One region of the Mycobacterium servetii genome, then DNA from elsewhere that is predicted to be linked to it. Evidence: predicted binding sites of a transcription regulator. Region 1 holds the regulator's gene; each other region holds the start of a gene.

Region 1 (6,094 bases):
TGGAACCGGGACACCAAGGAGTTCACGACCGAGCCGGCGGTCTTGGCCGACCAGTTGAAGGGCCTGCAGGTGCCGATCGACCCCACCGCGGCCATCAACATGGCCTGGCGCGCGGCCGGGGGGGTCAACGGTCCGCTGGGCGCCAAGCAAGGCGGGCAGTACCCCATCGGTGGTGACGGGATCGCCCAGAACTTCGCCGGCGGGAAGGTGTACTTCAGCCCGGCGACCGGTGCGAACGCCGTCGACAGCGATATCCTGGCCAAGTACGAGTCCCTGGGCGGCCCGGTGGGCAGCGACCTGGGATTCCCCGTCGCCAACGAGTCCGACGGGGGCATACCGTCGAGCCGGATCTGCACGTTCTCCGCGGCCGACAAACCGGTGATCTTCTGGACCGCCGACCACGGCGCGTTCGTGGTGCGCGGGGCCATGAAGGCCGCCTGGGACAAGCTGCGCGGCGCAGGCGGAAAGCTGGGAGCGCCGGTCGGGGATCAGGCCGTGGACGGCGACGTGGTCTCGCAGAAATTCGCCGGCGGCACGATCTCGTGGAACCGCGCGAAGAACACGTTCACCACCGACCCCTCGAATCTGGCGCCGCTGCTGGGCGGGCTGCAGATATCGGGGCAGAACCAGCCGAGTGCCGTGGCGATGCCGCCCCACGCCAAGAAGCCGGCCTGGCAGCAATGGTGGTGGCTGGGAGGCGGTGCCGCGGCGCTGGTGCTGCTTGCGTCGCTGGTGCTGGTGGGGGTCCGCGTGCACCGCGGTCGCGCCGGTCGCGACGCCACCGCAGGTGCCGCCGAGCACGACGGGGGCGCCGGGCACGGCCCGGCCGACGGGCTCTGGGGCCGCGACGGCGAGGCGGCCACCGAGCACTTCGGGCGCGATGACCTGCACGCCTCCGAGGAGCACGCGGCGGATGCCGAGGCCGCGCACCAGGTCAGCTGGGGGCACGGGACCGGGGTCGCGCTCGCGGGCGAGGAGGTTGCGCATCGCGGGCACTACGGCGGCGAAGCGTCGCCCGGCCCGGGAGAGGATGCGGACGACTTCGAGAGCGTGTTCGGCGGGGAGGAAAATCCCGACGTGGTGGACACCGACTCCATCCCCGTCGTCACCGAAGCCGACTTGGCGGAAGCCGGCTACTCGGAGTTCGACGAGGAAGGGAGCTATCTCGACGTGGCGGAGGCCGGTTACGCCGAGTTCGCCCCGGAGCAAGTCCCCGAGGACGAAAGTGCCGAGCGAGGCGATTACCCGGCGCCGGTGCCGGCCGACGAATATCGCGAGGCGGCGGAGCCCGCCCGGCCGGGTGACGGCCATGCCGAAGCCGCCTTCGACGGGTCTGCCGCCGACACCGGCGCCGTCGAGGCCGTCTCGCCCGTCGCGGAGGCGCGACCGGGGCGGCACGCGGCCGTGGACACCGACGAGACCTCGCCGTTGGCCGCGCACGCCGCCGGCGCGGGCCCGAGCGCGTCGGGGCGCCCGACGATTCACCTACCGCTGGACGACCCCTATCAGATGCCCGACGGGTACCCGATCAAGGCGAGCGCCCGCTTCGGCCTGTACTACACCCCCGACAGCGCCCTCTACCAGGACACGCTCGCCGAGATCTGGATGTCGAGCGAACAGGTCGCGCAGGCCAACGGGTTCATCAAAGCCGACTAGACATCCGCCGGGTACGGCTAAACCTTGCGGATCACGGTGACGACCTTGCCCAGCACGGTCGCGTCATTGCCTGGAATGGGATCGAACGCGGGATTGTGGGGCATCAGCCACACCTGACCGCCGGCGCGCTTGAACGTCTTGACCGTGGCCTCGCCGTCGAGCATCGCGGCGACGATGTCGCCGTTCTCGGCGACGTGCTGCTGCCGCACGACCACCCAGTCGCCGTCGCAGATCGCCGCCTCGACCATCGAGTCGCCGACGACCTTGAGCAAAAAGAGCGTCCCCTCGCCGACCAGCTCGCGGGGTAGCGGGAAGACGTCTTCGACGGCCTCCTCGGCGAGGATGGGTCCGCCTGCCGCGATCCGCCCGAGCACCGGGACGAAGGTGGGTTCGGGCAGCGCGTCCGAGCCGGCCACCTCGGTGGCCGGCGCCGCGGGCATGGCCTCGTCGGCGCCGCGGACGTCGACGGCGCGCGGACGGTTCGGGTCGCGGCGCAGGTATCCCTTGCGCTCCAGGGTGCGCAACTGATGGGCGACCGAGGAGGTCGACGTCAGCCCGACGGCGTCGCCGATCTCGCGGATGCTCGGGGGATAGCCGCGGCTGGTGACCGACGCGCGGATGACATTCAGGATGGTGCGCTGCCGCTCGGTCAGCGATGCATCACCGGCGGAGGTGTCGTTGCTGTCGCTCATGGCAATAAATGTAACCGCTCGGGGCCCGATAATCAAACATGTGTTCGACTGGCGTGTCTACGGCTCCCCGCGGCCCGGGCGGGCGCCCGTCCGGCCGTCGAGAGCGGCCGAATAACAAAGGTGTAACTCCCCGGCCGATCGGGTATTTCAGCGGCATGTCCCAGGTGATAGATGACCGCGGCGCCGTTCGTCCGCCGGGTCGTTGTCGGTGGGGTGGTCTAGCGTTTGGCTCGTGCGACACGCTTCGCTCAAATGTTCGGAAATCGAACACACGAGCGATACTGTCGAACACACGAGCGAGGATCGGTTGACCGGAGGAACGCAGATGACAATCATTCAGACAGTCTCGCCGCGGTCCGGCGGCGTTCGGCGCCCGATCAACGGGCCGGTCCCGGAGCCTCGCCGGGGGCGGGTCCGGACGCCCGGATCGCGCGGACCCGCCCCGTGCGGGCCGGCGGGCGCCCCGCCGCGGTACCGCGGTACCGGGGTCGCGATGTCCGCCGCGCCCCACCGCAGGCGTTCCGTCACGTGGGCGAAGACGGCGGCCCTGGCCGTGGGCGCCGGGCTGATCACCCTGTGGCTCGGGCTCATCGCCGACGTCGGGCAGGCGGTCAACGGCGGCTCGCCGGATTCGGCGGCCCCCGTGCCCGACAGGCTGGCCGTCGTGCGGGTCGAACCGGGGGAATCGCTGCAGGATGTCGCCCACCGCGTCGCGCCCGACGCGCCGGTTCGACAGGTGGCCGAGCGCATCCGCGCACTCAACGACCTGCACTCCCCGACGCTGGCTGCGGGTCAGCCCCTGATCGCGCCGGTGGGCTGACCGCGACATCGCATGGCGGCGGGACCGCCGTACGGCCACGGTCGCCGCGCCCGGCGGCGCGCACGGGTACGCTCGGAGTGTCCTGCGAGGTCGGTGAGTGCGGCGAAGGAGCGGTCATGCACTGTCCGTTCTGCCGTCACCCGGACTCTCGGGTGATCGATTCGCGGGAAACCGACGAGGGCCAGGCCATTCGCCGCCGCCGGTCCTGCCCCGAGTGCGGACGACGCTTCACCACGGTCGAGACCGCGGTGCTGGCCGTGGTCAAACGCAGCGGCGTCACCGAGCCCTTCAGCAGGGAGAAGCTGATCAGCGGGGTCCGCCGGGCGTGCCAGGGCCGCCAGGTCGACGACGATGCGCTGAACCTGCTGGCCCAGCAGGTGGAAGACACCGTGCGCGCGGCGGGCTCACCGGAGGTTCCCAGTCACGAGGTCGGACTGGCGGTGCTGGGACCGCTGCGCGACCTCGACGAGGTGGCCTACCTGCGGTTCGCGTCGGTCTACCGGTCCTTCGAGTCCGCGGACGATTTCGAGCGCGAGATAGAACTGCTGCGGGCGCACCGCACGGTGCCGACCTCGGGCTGACGGGCCGCCCCGGGCCCGGCACTAGGCTGGTGCAATGGCCGCTGAATTGCATCCCGATCTGGAGGCGCTCGCGCCACTGCTCGGTACCTGGGCGGGACGCGGCGCCGGGGAGTACCCGACGATCGAGCCCTTCGACTACTTCGAGGAGGTCGCGTTCTCCCACGTCGGGAAACCGTTTCTGGCCTACGCCCAAAAGACCAGGGCGGTGGCCGACGGGAGGCCGTTGCACGCCGAGACGGGCTATCTGCGGGTGCCGCAGCCGGGCAACCTGGAGCTGGTCCTGGCGCATCCGACCGGTGTCGCGGAGATCGAGGTGGGCACCTTTTCGGCCGCCGGCGGCGTCATCGAGCTCGACTTGTCCACCACCTCGGTCGGGCTGACGCCGACCGCGAAAGAGGTTTCCGCGCTTGGCCGTTCGTTACGCATCGAAGGCGACGAGCTCTCGTACTCGCTGCGCATGGGCGCCGTCGGCCAGCCCTTGCAGCATCATCTGGCCGCGGTGCTGCACCGGCAGCACTAGAACTTCGGGGCCCCGGCCTCAGGTGGCGCTGCGCTCGTCGTTGCCCATGGCGTTGAGCACGGCGACGCGGGTGTCGGCCGGACCGGTGACCGCCTTCTCGCCGCCGCCGGAGCGGAGCAACTGGCGGAGGGCGACCTGGTCGTATTCGCCTGGTTCGGTGGTGTCGATGAAACGCTGCACGACGTCGATGAAGCGGGCCGGGTCGTCGTGGAACGGGAAGTGTCCGGAACCTTCGAAGATCTCGAGTCGCGAGCCCGGCATCGCCGCGTGCGCCATCCGCGCATGGCGGACGGGGACGACCACATCTTTGGTGCCCCAGATGATCTGCACCGGAATGGCTTCGGTCAGATAGCACCGGTCCAGCATGGTCACGATCTGGCCGCGCCAGTCCACCACCGCGCGCAGGGTCCGGCTGAACGCCGCCGAGGCCGTCGGCTCCGGGAGGTCGTCGAGGATGCGCAACACGTTGGGCAGGTCGCGGCCCAGGCCGGTGCTCCCGAACGCCGCGCCCAGCACGCGGCCGACGACCTGGACCGCCGGCAGCACCAGGGGCAGCCGCAGCAGCGCGAGGGCTTCGCTGCCCATCGGCAACGAGGCCCACCGCAGGACGAGGTTGACGTCCTTGGTGACACCGCCGGCGGCGACCAGGATGAGGCGCTCGACCAGATGCGGGAACTGGTAAGCGAATTGCATGGCGACCCCGCCGCCGAGCGAGTGGCCGACGATGGTCACCCGCTCGATGTCGAGCACACTGAGCAGATCGCGCATCCCGTTGGCGTACGCGGCGATCGAGTAGTCGGCGCGCGGTTTGTCGGACTGCCCGTGGCCCAGCAGGTCGGGGGCGATGACGGTGAACCGCTGAGCGAGCTTGGCCTGCACGGTCTTCCACGTGGTGGAGTTGTCGCCGATGCCGTGGACGAGCAGGACCGCCGGCCCCGAGCCGGCGATCCGATAGGCCCGCCGGTACCCGTGGATGGTGCGGAACTCCAGCCTGGGTGCCGTCACTTCCCGCACCGGGCGAAGATTGCTCTTGCGCTGCCGCTCGGTCATCTTCACCCTTGTCGTCTGGCCGCGGAGGCACTTCGCTGCACTCGGACGGCGCTCAGGCCGAGTCGTCGTCGTTGTGCTTCTTCTCGGCCTGCTGGGCCAGGAACCGCTCGAACTCGGCGCCGATCTCCTCGCCGCTGGGCAACTCCTCGTCACGAGCCAGTAACGATCTGTTCTCCTGCGCGTCGATGAAGGCATCGTACTGGCGCTCGAGCGCGGCTACCACTTGAGCCACTTCGGCGCTGGCCTGGACCTGCTCGTCGATCTTGGCCCGGATCTCGCCCGCCGCTTCCGACAGCGCCGACAGCGGTAGCTCCAGCGACCCGCTCTTGGCGACCTGCTCGAGCAGCGCCTGGGCGGCGGCGGGGTAGTCGGTCTGCGTCAGATAGTGCGGCACGTGCACGGTGAACCCGACCACCTCGTGACCATGCTGGGCCATCCGGTACTCGAGCAGATTGGACGCGCTGCCCGGGACCTGGATCTCGGCGATCCACGGCTGGAAGTCGGCGATCAGCTCTCCGTTGTTGGAATGCGCGGTCAGCGTGATCGGGCGGGTGTGCGGGACCGCCATGGGGACGGTGCCCAGTCCGATGGTCCGCCGCACACCCAACCGTTCGGCGAGCAGGCGCACCGCGGTGATGAAACGCTCCCATTTCAGGTCCGGCTCCATGCCGGCCAGCAACAGGAACGGCGTCCCGACGCTGTCGCGCAACGCGTACAGGCTCAGCTCCGGATCGTCGTAGCTGGTGAAGTGATCCGTCTTGAACGTCATCAGCGG
Region 2 (6,094 bases), 930 kb from region 1:
GGGCTGTCCAGCCCGAACAGCGCGGCGGTGGCGCGGTCGCCGTCCTCGTCGTGGCGCACGAGGATGGGCACGCCGCCGTCGCGCACCGCGTCGAACGCGTCCTCGTCGGTGATGTCGTCGCCCAGGTAGATCGGCGTCAGCGCGCCCGAGCCCGCGAGGTGCAGGTGCTCGAGCACCCAGCGCAGCGTCTTGCCCTTGTCCCAGTCGAGGTCCGGGCGCAGCTCGATGACCTCGCGGCCCGTGGTCACCCGCAGCGCGCTGTGCCGGCCGGCCGCGCGCACCGCCGCGGCCACCTCGCCGACCCGGTCCCGCGGGGCGTTGCGGTAGTGCACGGCCACCCCGAATCGCTTGTGCTCCACCATGACGCCGGGAATCGGCCCGAGCCGCTCGCGCAGCTGGGCGGCCGCACGCTCCAGCACGGGGATGGCCGCGGCCGCGTCGTCGTTCTGGTGGTGTGTCCCGTCGGGCGCGGTCAGCTCGAACCCGTGGCTGCCGGCGTACCAGATTCCGGGTACGCCGACACGGCGGGTCACGTCGGCCAGGTCGCGGCCGGACAGCACGGCGACCGGGCACCGCGCCGCCAGCTTCTGCAGCGCCGTTGTCGCGCCCGCGATGGGCCGGGCCGCGTCCGGGTCGTCGACGATGTCCGACAGTGTGCCGTCGAAGTCGTAGAACACCGCCGGGTTCGACGGCGGGTCCAGGGCCTGCGCCGCGTCGGGAAGCTGCGACATCCGGTGGTCCCCGGTCCGCACCATGAGCTCGTCCACGTCGGCCACCACCGCGTCGGCGCCGGCCTCGTCCAGCGCGTCGCGGCGCCCCGCCCGGTCTTCTCCCGCGGCCACGCCGACCACCAACGCGAAACCGCCCTCGCGCGCGGCCGTGACCCCGGCGACGTCGCTCGCCACGACGACGCAGCGGCCCGGCCGCACCCGCAGGCGCTCGGCCGCCGCGGCCGGGTCGTCGGCGCGCGCGGCGAACAGATCCGCCGGTACGTCGCGGCGGTGGCCGGGCGCGAAGACGGCGGTGCCGAGCCCCACGTCGGCCAACCGGTGCACCATCGTCACCGCCGATTCCAGCGCTTCGCCCCCGGCATCGGTCACCGCGTCGAGGGCGAAGACCGCGGCGTCATGGCGGCGGGGGTCGATGACGACCGGCTCCGGCGTGCGCACCACCCAACCTTCTCATGGTGGCCGGTGCGGCCGGGGCCGGGCCGGTGCCGCGCGTGCGCCGGCGGTCCCTGGCGAACAGCACCACCGAGTCCTCGCTGAGCGCCACCAGCCGGGCCATGCCGACCTCGATGGCGGCGGCCAGCCGCCTGACGTCGCAGGCGGCGTGGTAGTCGGCGGTGATGCCGAAGACGAGCTCGTCGCCGTAGCCGAGCACCGCGACACCGGTGCTCAGCCGCGCGGCCGTCGGGGGGATCGGCAGCAGGCGCTCCATGGTCTGGCCCATCAGCCGCAGCTGGCGCCGTGGGCCCGGGAGGCTGGTCGCCAGCGTCACCAGGTCGCCCTGCGGGAGCCGGTCCATGAGCTGTAAGAGATTGCCCCGCAAGATCGTTGGCAGGTGTTTCAGCGCCGACTCGACGATGCCGGCGCCGGGCTGCCCGGCCTTCCGCCGGGTCGCCACGGTGCGGAGTCGGCGCACCGGGTCGTCGTGTTCGACCGGCAGGTAGACCGGCATGGCCGCGCGGCTCGGCGTCGGCACCACGGTGGGCAGCGAATCGGCCCGCGGCTGCTCGCCGCGCTGCAGCAGCACCGTGCGGAATCCCTCGGTGATCGCCGCGAGCGCGACGTCGTCGGCGGTCACGCCGAACTTGCGGCAGACGCGGTCGACGTCGGCGATCGGCACCCGCACCGTGCGGTACCGGCGCATGGTGGCCGCGCCGGGCGGCGTCCGCAGCGCGGGGCAGACCGCGCCCACCAGTGCGTTGGCGACGGTACCCGCGGCGGACGACGCCCGCCACAGCGCGTGCGGCCACCCGTGCCCGGCGGGTTGCGACGGCGAAAGCTGTTCGGCTACAACGTGGTTGGCGAACTCCGCCGGGTCGTTCTCGTCGCACAACCGGGTGAGCAGGCGGGCGGGGGAGTTGTCCCCGGTCAGGCGGTGGTGCACCTTCATCAGGATCGCCCACTTCCCGCCCTGCAGGCCCTCGATGACCCAGCACTCCCAGGGTGGCCGGTCCGGGTCGAGGGGGCGTTCGAGGGCGAAGGCGATGGCGGCCGACAGCTCGGCGTCGCCGCCCGGGCGGCAGATCGCCACGCGGCGCACGTGGTGGGCGAGCTCGAGCCGCGGAGGGTCGACCCACCCGGGGCCGTGAGGTGGGGGCCGCAGCGCCTGGGAGCAACGTGGCAGCGATTGAAAACGTTCGGCCAGAAGGCTTTTCAACAGCGCATGGTTGGGAACTCCGTCGACGACGGCGACCGCGCCGACGGCCAGGCCGGCATGCCGGTCCGCGGAGGTGGTGAGGTAGGACGTGTCCAGTGCCTTCAGCTGCGCCATGCTCGGTTCCCGCCGTCGATTTTTCCTCGCCCCGTACCAGTATCGGGTCCGGCGTCCCGGCGCGGTAGGCCCGTGGCGTTAAGAACGTGTTGTGCAGTTGAAGAGGTGATTAACAACCGCACCCGCCCGTATCGAACAAACATTCGATAGATTGGGGCACGTGGGCTGGTTCAACGGGCCGCCGAGCTGGGCGGAGATGGAGCGGGTGCTCGACGGCAAACCGCGCCACGGCGGTGCGCTGTCGCAGCCCGAGCAGGAGGGCCCCCTGTCGGGCAGGCGCGCGGCGTACCGCCCGCCCGATGGCGGCCGGCGGGCCCGCTCGCCGGTCCCGTACGCCGAGCTGCACGCGCATTCGGCGTTCAGTTTTCTCGACGGCGCCGGCACGCCCGAGGAACTGGTCGAGGAGGCGGCCCGGCTGGGCCTGCGCGCGTTGGCGCTCACCGACCACGACGGTTTCTACGGGGCGGTGCGGTTCGCCGAAGCCGCCGCCGAACTCGACATGCGCACCGTGTTCGGGGCCGAGCTGTCTTTGGGGCCGGGGGCTCGCACCGAGGCGCCGGACCCGCCCGGCCCGCACCTGCTGGTACTGGCCTGCGGCCCGGAAGGCTACCGGCGGCTGTCACGGCAGCTGGCGGCCGCGCACCTGGCCGGCGGGGAGAAGGGCAAGCCCCGCTACGACTACGACGCGCTGACGCGGGCTGCCGGCGGGCACTGGCACATCCTGACCGGGTGCCGCAAAGGGCATGTGCGCCAAGCCCTTTCCGCGGGTGGCCCGGCTGCCGCCGAGCGGGCGCTGGCCGACCTGGTGGACCGGTTCGGGGCGGAGCGGGTGAGCATCGAGCTGACCCATCACGGCCACCCGCTCGACGACGAACGCAACGCCGCGCTGGCTGGCCTGGCGCCGCGCTTCGGTGTCGGCGTCGTCGCCACCACCGGGGCGCATTTCGCCCAGCCGTCGCGCGGCCGGCTGGCCATGGCGATGGGGGCGATCCGAGCCCGCCAGTCCCTGGACTCGGCCGCGGGCCGGCTGGCCCCGCTGGGCGGTGCGCACCTGCGTTCCGGCGAGGAGATGGCCCGGCTGTTCGCATGGCATCCCGGCGCGGTGACCGCCGCCGCCGAGCTCGGCGAGCGGTGCGCATTCGGGCTGGCGCTGATCGCCCCGCAGCTGCCGCCGTTCGAGGTTCCCGACGGGCACACCGAGGACAGCTGGCTGCGGCACCTGACTATGACGGGTGCGCGTGACCGCTACGGGCTCCCCGAGGCCGCCCCCCGCGCGTACGCCCAGATCGAGCACGAGCTGAAAGTCATTGCCCAGCTGACGTTTCCGGGTTACTTCCTGGTGGTGCACGACATCGCCCGGTTCTGCCGGGACAACGACATCCTCTGCCAGGGCCGGGGGTCGGCCGCCAATTCCGCGGTCTGCTATGCCCTGGGTGTGACCGCGGTGGACCCGGTGGCCAACGAGCTGTTGTTCGAGCGCTTCCTGTCGCCGGCCCGCGACGGGCCGCCCGATATCGACATGGACATCGAGTCCGACCAACGCGAAAAGGTCATCCAGTACGTGTACGACAAATACGGCCGCGACTACGCCGCCCAGGTCGCCAACGTGATCACCTACCGGGGGCGGATCGCGGTGCGCGACATGGCCCGCGCGCTGGGCTTCTCCCAAGGCCAGCAGGACGCGTGGAGCAAGCAGATCGGCCACTGGAACGGGCTCGCGGACTCACCCGACGTCGCAGGCATCCCGGCGCAGGTGATCGACCTGGCGCAACAGATCCGCAACCTGCCACGCCACATGGGCATCCACTCCGGGGGCATGGTGATCTGCGACCGCCCGATCGCCGACGTGTGCCCGGTGGAGTGGGCGCGCATGGCGGGGCGCAGCGTCCTGCAGTGGGACAAAGACGACTGCGCGGCAATCGGTTTGGTGAAGTTCGACCTGCTCGGGCTGGGCATGCTCTCGGCACTGCACTACGCCATCGACCTGGTGGCCGAGCACAAGGGCATCGAGGTGGACCTGGCCCGGCTGGACCTGTCCGAGCCGGCGGTGTACGAGATGCTCGCGCGCGCCGATTCGGTCGGCGTGTTCCAGGTGGAGTCGCGCGCGCAGATGGCCACGCTGCCGCGCCTTAAGCCGCGGATCTTCTACGACCTGGTGGTCGAGGTCGCGCTGATCCGTCCCGGCCCCATCCAGGGCGGGTCGGTGCACCCCTACATCCGGCGGCGCAACGGCCTGGACCCGGTCACCTACGACCACCCGTCGATGGAATCGGCGCTGCGAAAGACGCTGGGGGTGCCCCTTTTTCAGGAGCAGCTGATGCAACTCGCGGTCGACTGCGCCGGCTTCTCCGCCGCCGAGGCCGACCAGTTGCGCCGCGCCATGGGCTCCAAGCGCTCGACCGAGCGCATGCGGCGGCTGCGCGACCGCTTCTACGACGGGATGCGCGCGCTGCACGGCGCCTCCGAGGAGGTGATCGACCGGATCTACGAAAAGCTGGAGGCCTTCGCCAATTTCGGCTTCCCGGAAAGTCACGCGCTGAGCTTCGCGTCGCTGGTGTTCTACTCGTCGTGGTTCAAGCTGCACCACCCGGCGGCGTTCTGCGCGGCGCTGCTGCGTGCCCAGCCGATGGGTTTCTACTCGCCGCAGTCGCTGGTGGCCGACGCGCGCCGCCACGGCGTGACGGTGCACGGCCCGTGCGTCAACGCCAGCCTGGCGCACGCCACGCTCGAGAACGCCGGCACCGAGGTGCGCCTGGGGCTGGGCGCGGTCCGCCATATCGGCGAGGATTTCGCCGAGCGGCTGGTAGAAGAGCGAAAGGCCAACGGCCCGTTCGCTTCCCTGCTGGACCTGACGGCCCGGTTGCAACTGAGCGTGCCGCAGACCGAGGCGCTGGCGACGGCCGGGGCGCTGGGGTGCTTCGGCATGTCGCGGCGCGAGGGCCTGTGGGCGGCCGGGGCCGCGGCCACCCAGCGGCCGGACCGGCTGCCCGGGGTGGGGGCGAGCTCGCACGTCCCGGCGCTGCCGGGGATGAGCGAGCTGGAGCTGGCCGCCGCCGACGTGTGGGCCACCGGCGTCTCCCCGGACAGCTACCCGACGCAGTTCCTGCGCGAAGACCTCGACGCGCTGGGGGTGGTGCCCGCCGGGAAGCTGCTGAGCGTGCCCGACGGCGACCGGGTGCTGATCGCCGGCGCGGTGACCCACCGGCAGCGCCCCGGCACCGCTCAGGGCGTGACGTTTGTCAACCTCGAGGACGAGACCGGGATGGTCAACGTGCTGTGCACGCCGGGGGTGTGGGCGCGGCACCGCAAGCTGGCGAACACGGCGCCGGCGCTGCTGGTGCGCGGTCAGGTGCAGAACGCCAGCGGCGCCGTCACCGTCGTCGCCGAACGGCTGGGCCGCATCAGCCTGGCCGTCGGATCGCGCTCCCGCGACTTCCGGTGAGGCCCGCCGGCCTCACCTCCGCGAGGGTGCGCAGAATGCCACCCAACCCCGGCGTGTCGCGTGCAGACACGCACCCTCGCGAGGGGAGGAGGTCCCGACGGTAGTGTCCGGATCATGACCCTGAACCTGTCCGTCGACGAACTCCTCACCACC
Region 3 (6,094 bases), 780 kb from region 1:
CGATCGAAGATGCCCGCGCCTTCTGCACGACATTCTTCGATTACTACAACCATGAGCATCGCCACAGCGGCGTGGGCCTACACACCGTTGCATCGGTGCACTACGGCACCGCAAACGAGATCCAGGCCCAACGTGCCGCCACGCTGGATGCGGCCTACGCCGCTAACCCCGCTAGATTCCGGCACCGGCGGCCCGCTCCACCGAAGCTGCCCACCGTCGCCTGGATCAACCAACCAACCCCGGAAGCACTCATCAAATCCGCGTAAGAAACTGTCTCACCGACCTTGACACGTTCCGCCGTGCTCGCGACGACGAACGGGACCCACGCTTTCGTCAGCCGGGTCGGGCGCAGGCCCTCGCGTCGCACCAGCTCCAGCGCCGGTTCGCGCTCGCCGGATGCCCAGTTCCCAACCGGATGTAGGGCGGGTTGCCCGCGACGCCGTCCCAGCCGCCGGGCGCGGCGGCGTCCAGCCAGGTGAACAGGTTCTCGGTGTCGACGGGTGCCGGTTCGACGATGCGCGGCCCGGCCTCCCGGACCAAGCGGGCCAGGAACCGCGCCATCGGTTCGGGGGTGTCGTAGCCGCCGCGAACCTTGTCCGCCGAGGCCACCGGCTTGTCCGCGAACGCCGTCACGGGGGTCATATCTCGATCAGCAGGTCCGCGACGGGAACCGGGTCGCGCGGCCCCGTCGGCTCCTGCGCGTAGCCGATCGCGATGGCGCCCAGCGGTTCCCAGTCGGCGGGCAGGCCGAGCTCGGCGCGCACCAGGTCGGCAGCGAAGATCGTCGAGCCGATCCAGCAACTGCCCAGCCCCCGCACGGCCAGCGCCACCAGCAGGGCCTGCACGGCGGCCCCGACCGCGACCGTGAACATAGTGTGCTCGGCGCCGGTGCGGGCGGCGTCGGAATAGGTGTGCGCGCCGTCGGGAACCAGGAACGGGATGACGACCTCGGGTGCGTCGTAGAGGATCCGGCCGCGGGCCACCCGGCGCTCGATCGCCTCTGGGGGCCTGCCGTCGGCGGCCAGGTCGGCGCGCCACCGGTCCTTCATCCGGTCCAGCAGCCGCAGCCGCGTGGCCGGGGTGCGCAACCACGCGAACCGCACCGGCCGGGTGTGGTGGGGGGCAGGTGCGGTCAGCGCCTCGGCGACGGCGGACTCGACGAGCTCGGGCGGCACCGGCCGGTCGGCGAAGGAGCGCACCGACCTGCGCAGCAGCTGGGCCTGCCGGCGACCCAGCTCGAGCGCCTCGGCGGTGCCCAGCCAGAACAGGTCTTCGGTGCCCGGCCGCACCAGGTCCCGGGCCGTCGAGCCGTCGTCGGTCACGTGCAGGCCGCGCACCACGGCCACCGGCATCGCGGTCAGTTTGCCCTTGACCAGGTCGGCGGCGGCCGCGACCTCGTCGGCGACCGCGACCTCGGTGACCAGCAGCTCGTTGCCGTGGCCGTCGACGGCGCCCGAATAGTTGTGCAGCACGGCCAGACCGGCCGCGCCGATCGCCGCGTCGGTCTGGCCGTTGCGCCAGGCCCGGCCCATCGTGTCGGTGACGACCACCGCGACCTGCACGCCGAGGTGTCCCCGCAGGCCCGCGCGCAGGGCCGCGGCGCTGGCGTCGGGGTCGACGGGCAGCAGCGCGAGTTCGTCGCGGCCGACGTTGGACCCGTCCACGCCGGCGGCGGCCTGGACCAGGCCCAGCCGGCTCTCGGTGATCAGGGTGCGACCCTTGCGTGCCAGCACGCGCACCGCCTCGTCGTCGACGAGCCGGCGCCGCAGCCGGTCCCGTTCCTCGGCGTCCCGCGGCGCCGGCACCAGGCGGCCCTCGCACTTGGACACCGCCTTGCTGGTCACCACCACCACGTCGCCATCGCGCAGCCAGGGCGCGGCCGCGGCGAGGGCCGCGGCCAGGTCGTCACCCGGGCGGAACTCGGGGAGCCCGGGCACTGGCAGGATCTCGACCGCGGCCGCGGTGCCGTGCTCGCCGACGCCCGGCCCGCTCACGCGCGCACGCCCGCGAGGTCCAGCCCGGCGGCGACCATGGCGGCCGTGGCCCGCGGGTCGGTCATCACCAGCGGCACGGGACGCACCGCGACCCCCTCGACGAGCGCCTCGTCGCCGTCGTGCACCAGCCAGCAGTCCAGGATCCCGGTGCCGGCGCGCGCCCCGTAGTGGCGGCCCACCGCCTCGGCGGTGGACTCGACCCCGATCACGGACAGGCAGGCATCGGCCATGCCGCGCAACGGCTTTCCGCCGATGATCGGTGAGTAGCCGACGACCGGGGCGGTGGCGGCCCGCAGCGCACCCCGGATGCCGGGGACCGCCAGGATGGCGCCGATGCTGACCACCGGGTTGGACGGTGCCAGCAGGATGACGTCCGCCTCCGCGATGGCTGCTACGGCTTCGGTTGTGGCGCTTGCCTTTTCGGCGCCGACGAACGCGAAGCTGTGGGTCGGCACCTGGGCGCGGTAGCGCACCCACCACTCCTGGAAATGGATCGCGCGCCGGCTGTCGTCGGCCGGGTCGGTGATCACCACGTGGGTCTCGCACCGATCGTCGCTGACCGGCAGCAGCCGGGCGCCCGGTTGCCAGCGGTCGCACAGCGCCGCGGTGATCTGCGTCAGCGGGTAGCCGGCGCCCAGCATCTGGGTGCGCACCAGATGGGTGCCCAGGTCGCGGTCGCCCAGCATGAACCAGTCCGGCTGCACGCCATAGCGCGCCAATTCGTCTTTGGCGTGCCAGGTTTCGTCGCGGTGCCCCCACCCGCGCTCCGGGTCCACCCCACCGCCTAAGGTGTACATGCAGGTGTCCAGATCCGGGCACACGCGCACCCCGTGGATCCAGGCGTCGTCGCCGATGTTGACGACGGCGGTCAGTTCGTGGTCGTCGGGCGATTGCCCCGGCGCCCGGAATTGGCCCAGCCCGAGCAACTGCTGGACTCCCAGCAGGAAGCGGGCGCCGCCGACCCCGCCGACCAGAACGGTGACCTTCACAGGGCACGACAGTACCGGCCGGTCACGGTCCGGTGGCGGGCCGGGACGCGGGGCCGGAAACGGTTGTGACAGTTGTGATCGACACGCCGGGGGGCCAAAACAACAGAAACGCCGAAATTTCGTCACGAGATGGTATGGAAACGCCGTCTAACGCTTGACCGGGCACATCAACCCGTGTCTAATCACAACAGTGTCATTTCCCGGTTGGCCGGCCGTTTCCGGTGTCGCAGACCGAGATTCGATCACTTGTTCGAATGTTCGAATTGTCTGTACATCAGAACAGTGGGAACCCTTACTCTTTCAATCAGCCTGAGGAGGCGGAAACGCATGTCCTACGAACACCTTCGGGGCGTCATGGCAGGCACACCGCACACCACGTTCGGCTCAGTCCCGGTGGTGCTCGCCCGGCCGCACCTGACCGTGGTTCCCGATGCGCCGGTCGCGTTCGAACCCGAACCCGAGCCCGAGCCCATGCCGACGCCGGACCAGTGGCAGGACCGGGCCCTGTGCGCGCAGACCGATCCCGAGGCGTTCTTCCCCGAGAAGGGCGGCTCCACCCGCGAGGCCAAGAAGATCTGCCTGGGCTGCGAGGTGCGCAGCGAGTGCCTCGACTACGCCCTGGCGCACGACGAGCGCTTCGGCATCTGGGGCGGGCTCTCCGAGCGGGAGCGGCGCCGCCTCAAGCGCGGCATCATCTGACGCGACACCTCGGGCGCGACACCGCAATTGGCTCCTTATTCGTCATCGATCGTCGGGTCGATGACCGAGGGTTCGACGTCGAGGTAGATCGCCACCTGCGCCACCAGGATTTCGTGCAGTAGCTCGGCGAGTTCGACGGTGTCCTTCGCCCGTCGCTCGATTGGCTTGCGGAACAACACAATTCGTGCCCGCGTGGCGTTGCCGCGGACGTCGACGCCCGCCGGGATCAGGCGGGCCAGCGCGATCGGCCCGTCGGCGACGACCTCGGGCGGCCACTGCACGCTGTCGGGGTCCTTGGCCGCGATGCGGGGGATCTCGTCGACTGCGACGTCGAGGTCGCCCAGCCGGTCCTGCCAGCGCCGCTCGATGGGCTCGTAGGCCTCCAGGACCGCCATGTCGAACCGCTCGGCCCGGCTGCGCCACCCCGGCACCGTCGGTGGCAGCAGCGGACCGCGCATGTCCCGGCCCCGCCGGGATGCCCGGGGCGAGCCGGGCCGGCCCCCCAGCCGATCGCTGCGGCCGAAGCCGCGCCAGCCGCCGCGGGAATCACTCATCGCGCACGATGGTAACGGTTGAACATCGGACGCCGGGCGATTGCGCGTGTCCGGCGCTTCGGCGGCGTTTGTCCACGATAACCTTTCGGCGTGAACGTTCCCCGTCGCTGTTGCCGGCCCGGGTGTCCGCACTACGCCGTGGCGACTCTGACGTTCGTCTACTCGGATTCGACAGCCGTGGTGGGGCCACTCGCTACCGCGCGGGAGCCGCATTCGTGGGACCTGTGCGTCGGCCACGCCGGCCGGATCACGGCGCCCCGCGGGTGGGATCTCGTGCGCCACGCCGGGCCGCTGCCCACCCATCCCACGCATCCCGAAGACGACGACCTGGTGGCCCTGGCCGACGCGGTGCGCGAGGGCGGGCCCGGCCAGGCTTGCCTGCCCGGCTTCGCGCCGAGCGGCTTCTCCGAGCCCCAGGTGCACCGCGCCGGCGCGCATGCCACCGCGCCGAGCGGCGGCGTGCTGGCGCCTCCCGAGCACCGGTCCGGACGTCGCCGCGGGCACCTGCGCGTGCTGCCCGATCCCACCGATTAGGGCCCCGCCCGCGGCCGGCGTGGCATCGGGGCCCGCGCACCGTGGCTGCCCGGGTTCCCGCGGGGTTATAGGCTGACGGCCAAGAGGCGAAGCAATCCATGGCGTCAGGAGGCCCCGCATGTCTCGGCCCGCCGCGACTGTCCACCGTGTCGTCAAGGCCTACGACGTGCGTGGGCTGGTCGGTGAGGAACTCGACGAGCCGCTGGTCACCGATCTGGGGGCGGCGTTCGCGCACCTGATGCGCGCCGAGGGTGCGCGCCAGGTCGTGATCGGCCACGACATGCGGGAGAGCTCACCGACGCTGGCGGCGGCGTTCGCCGCCGGCGTCACCGGGCAGGGCCTGAACGTGGTGCGCATCGGCCTGGCGTCCACCGATCAGCTCTACTTCGCCTCGGGGCTGTTGGACTGCCCCGGTGCGATGTTCACTGCCAGCCACAACCCGGCGGCCTACAACGGGATCAAGCTGTGCCGCGCCGGGGCCAAACCCGTCGGGGCCGACACCGGGCTGAACGTGATCGGCGACGACGTGATCGCCGGGGTCGCGGCCTACGACGGGCAACCCGGCGCCGTCGCCGATCGCGACGTGCTCGCCGACTACGGCGCCTACCTGCGTTCGCTCGTGGACACCTCCGGGCTGCGCCCGCTGCGGGTGGCGGTGGACGCCGGCAACGGGATGGCCGGGCACCACGCCTGCCGTGCTCGGCGCTATCGAGTCGATCATGTTGCTGCCCTTGTTCTTCGAGCTCGACGGCTCGTTCCCCAATCACGAGGCCAACCCGCTCGACCCGGCCAACCTGGTGGATCTGCAGGCCTACGTGCGCGAGACCGGGGCCGACATCGGGCTGGCCTTCGACGGCGACGCCGACCGCTGCTTCGTGGTCGACGAGCGCGGCAAACCGGTGGCGCCCTCGACGGTGACCGGCCTGGTCGCCGCCCGCGAGCTCAAGCGCGAGATCGGCGCGACCGTCATCCACAACGTCATCACCTCCCGGGCGGTGCCCGAACTGATCACCGAACGGGGCGGCACGCCGCTGCGCTCGCGGGTCGGCCACTCCTACATCAAGGCGCTGATGGCCGACACCGGCGCGATCTTCGGCGGCGAGCACTCGGCCCACTACTACTTCCGCGACTTCTGGGGCGCCGACTCCGGGATGCTGGCAGCTTTGTACGTGCTGGCCGCCCTCGGCGAGCAGGACCGGCCGCTGTCGGAGCTGACCGCCGACTACCAGCGCTACGAATCCTCCGGCGAGATCAACTTCACGGTGGCCGACGCGCCGCGGTGCGTGGAGGCCGTGCTGAGGTCGTTCGGCGCCCGCATCCACTC

What was found. The regulator LexA, encoded in region 1, represses DNA repair genes until DNA is damaged. The targets are predictions, from matches to a motif close to CGAACANNTGTTCG.
Region 2: a site for LexA is predicted at 2,632-2,645, ahead of AB8998_RS24485 (error-prone DNA polymerase). Genes of this name have one in related genera too.
Region 3: a site for LexA is predicted at 3,223-3,236, ahead of cofD (2-phospho-L-lactate transferase). Genes of this name have one in related genera too.

Annotation. Positions count from the first base shown of each region.
Region 1 covers NZ_JBGEDP010000001.1:4,116,369-4,122,462, reverse strand. Annotated here, with positions in the region: gene AB8998_RS19765 (sunset domain-containing protein) at 1-1,656, shown strand, start outside; gene lexA (transcriptional repressor LexA) at 1,674-2,348, opposite strand; gene AB8998_RS19755 (LysM peptidoglycan-binding domain-containing protein) at 2,674-3,168, shown strand; gene nrdR (transcriptional regulator NrdR) at 3,285-3,749, shown strand; gene AB8998_RS19745 (peroxynitrite isomerase) at 3,784-4,269, shown strand; gene AB8998_RS19740 (alpha/beta fold hydrolase) at 4,288-5,319, opposite strand; gene AB8998_RS19735 (proteasome assembly chaperone family protein) at 5,372-6,094, opposite strand, start outside.
Region 2 covers NZ_JBGEDP010000001.1:5,042,449-5,048,542, reverse strand. Annotated here, with positions in the region: gene otsB (trehalose-phosphatase) at 1-1,169, opposite strand, end outside; gene AB8998_RS24490 (wax ester/triacylglycerol synthase domain-containing protein) at 1,126-2,499, opposite strand; gene AB8998_RS24485 (error-prone DNA polymerase) at 2,660-5,941, shown strand; gene AB8998_RS24480 (nitroreductase family protein) at 6,056-6,094, shown strand, end outside.
Region 3 covers NZ_JBGEDP010000001.1:4,894,097-4,900,190, reverse strand. Annotated here, with positions in the region: partial or broken gene AB8998_RS23785 (transposase) at 1-266, shown strand, start outside; partial or broken gene AB8998_RS23780 (Eco57I restriction-modification methylase domain-containing protein) at 299-633, opposite strand; gene AB8998_RS23775 (coenzyme F420-0:L-glutamate ligase) at 639-1,994, opposite strand; gene cofD (2-phospho-L-lactate transferase) at 1,991-2,983, opposite strand; gene AB8998_RS23765 (WhiB family transcriptional regulator) at 3,338-3,682, shown strand; gene AB8998_RS23760 (metallopeptidase family protein) at 3,718-4,140, opposite strand; gene AB8998_RS23755 (DUF3499 domain-containing protein) at 4,327-4,770, shown strand; partial or broken gene AB8998_RS23750 (phosphomannomutase/phosphoglucomutase) at 4,889-6,094, shown strand, end outside.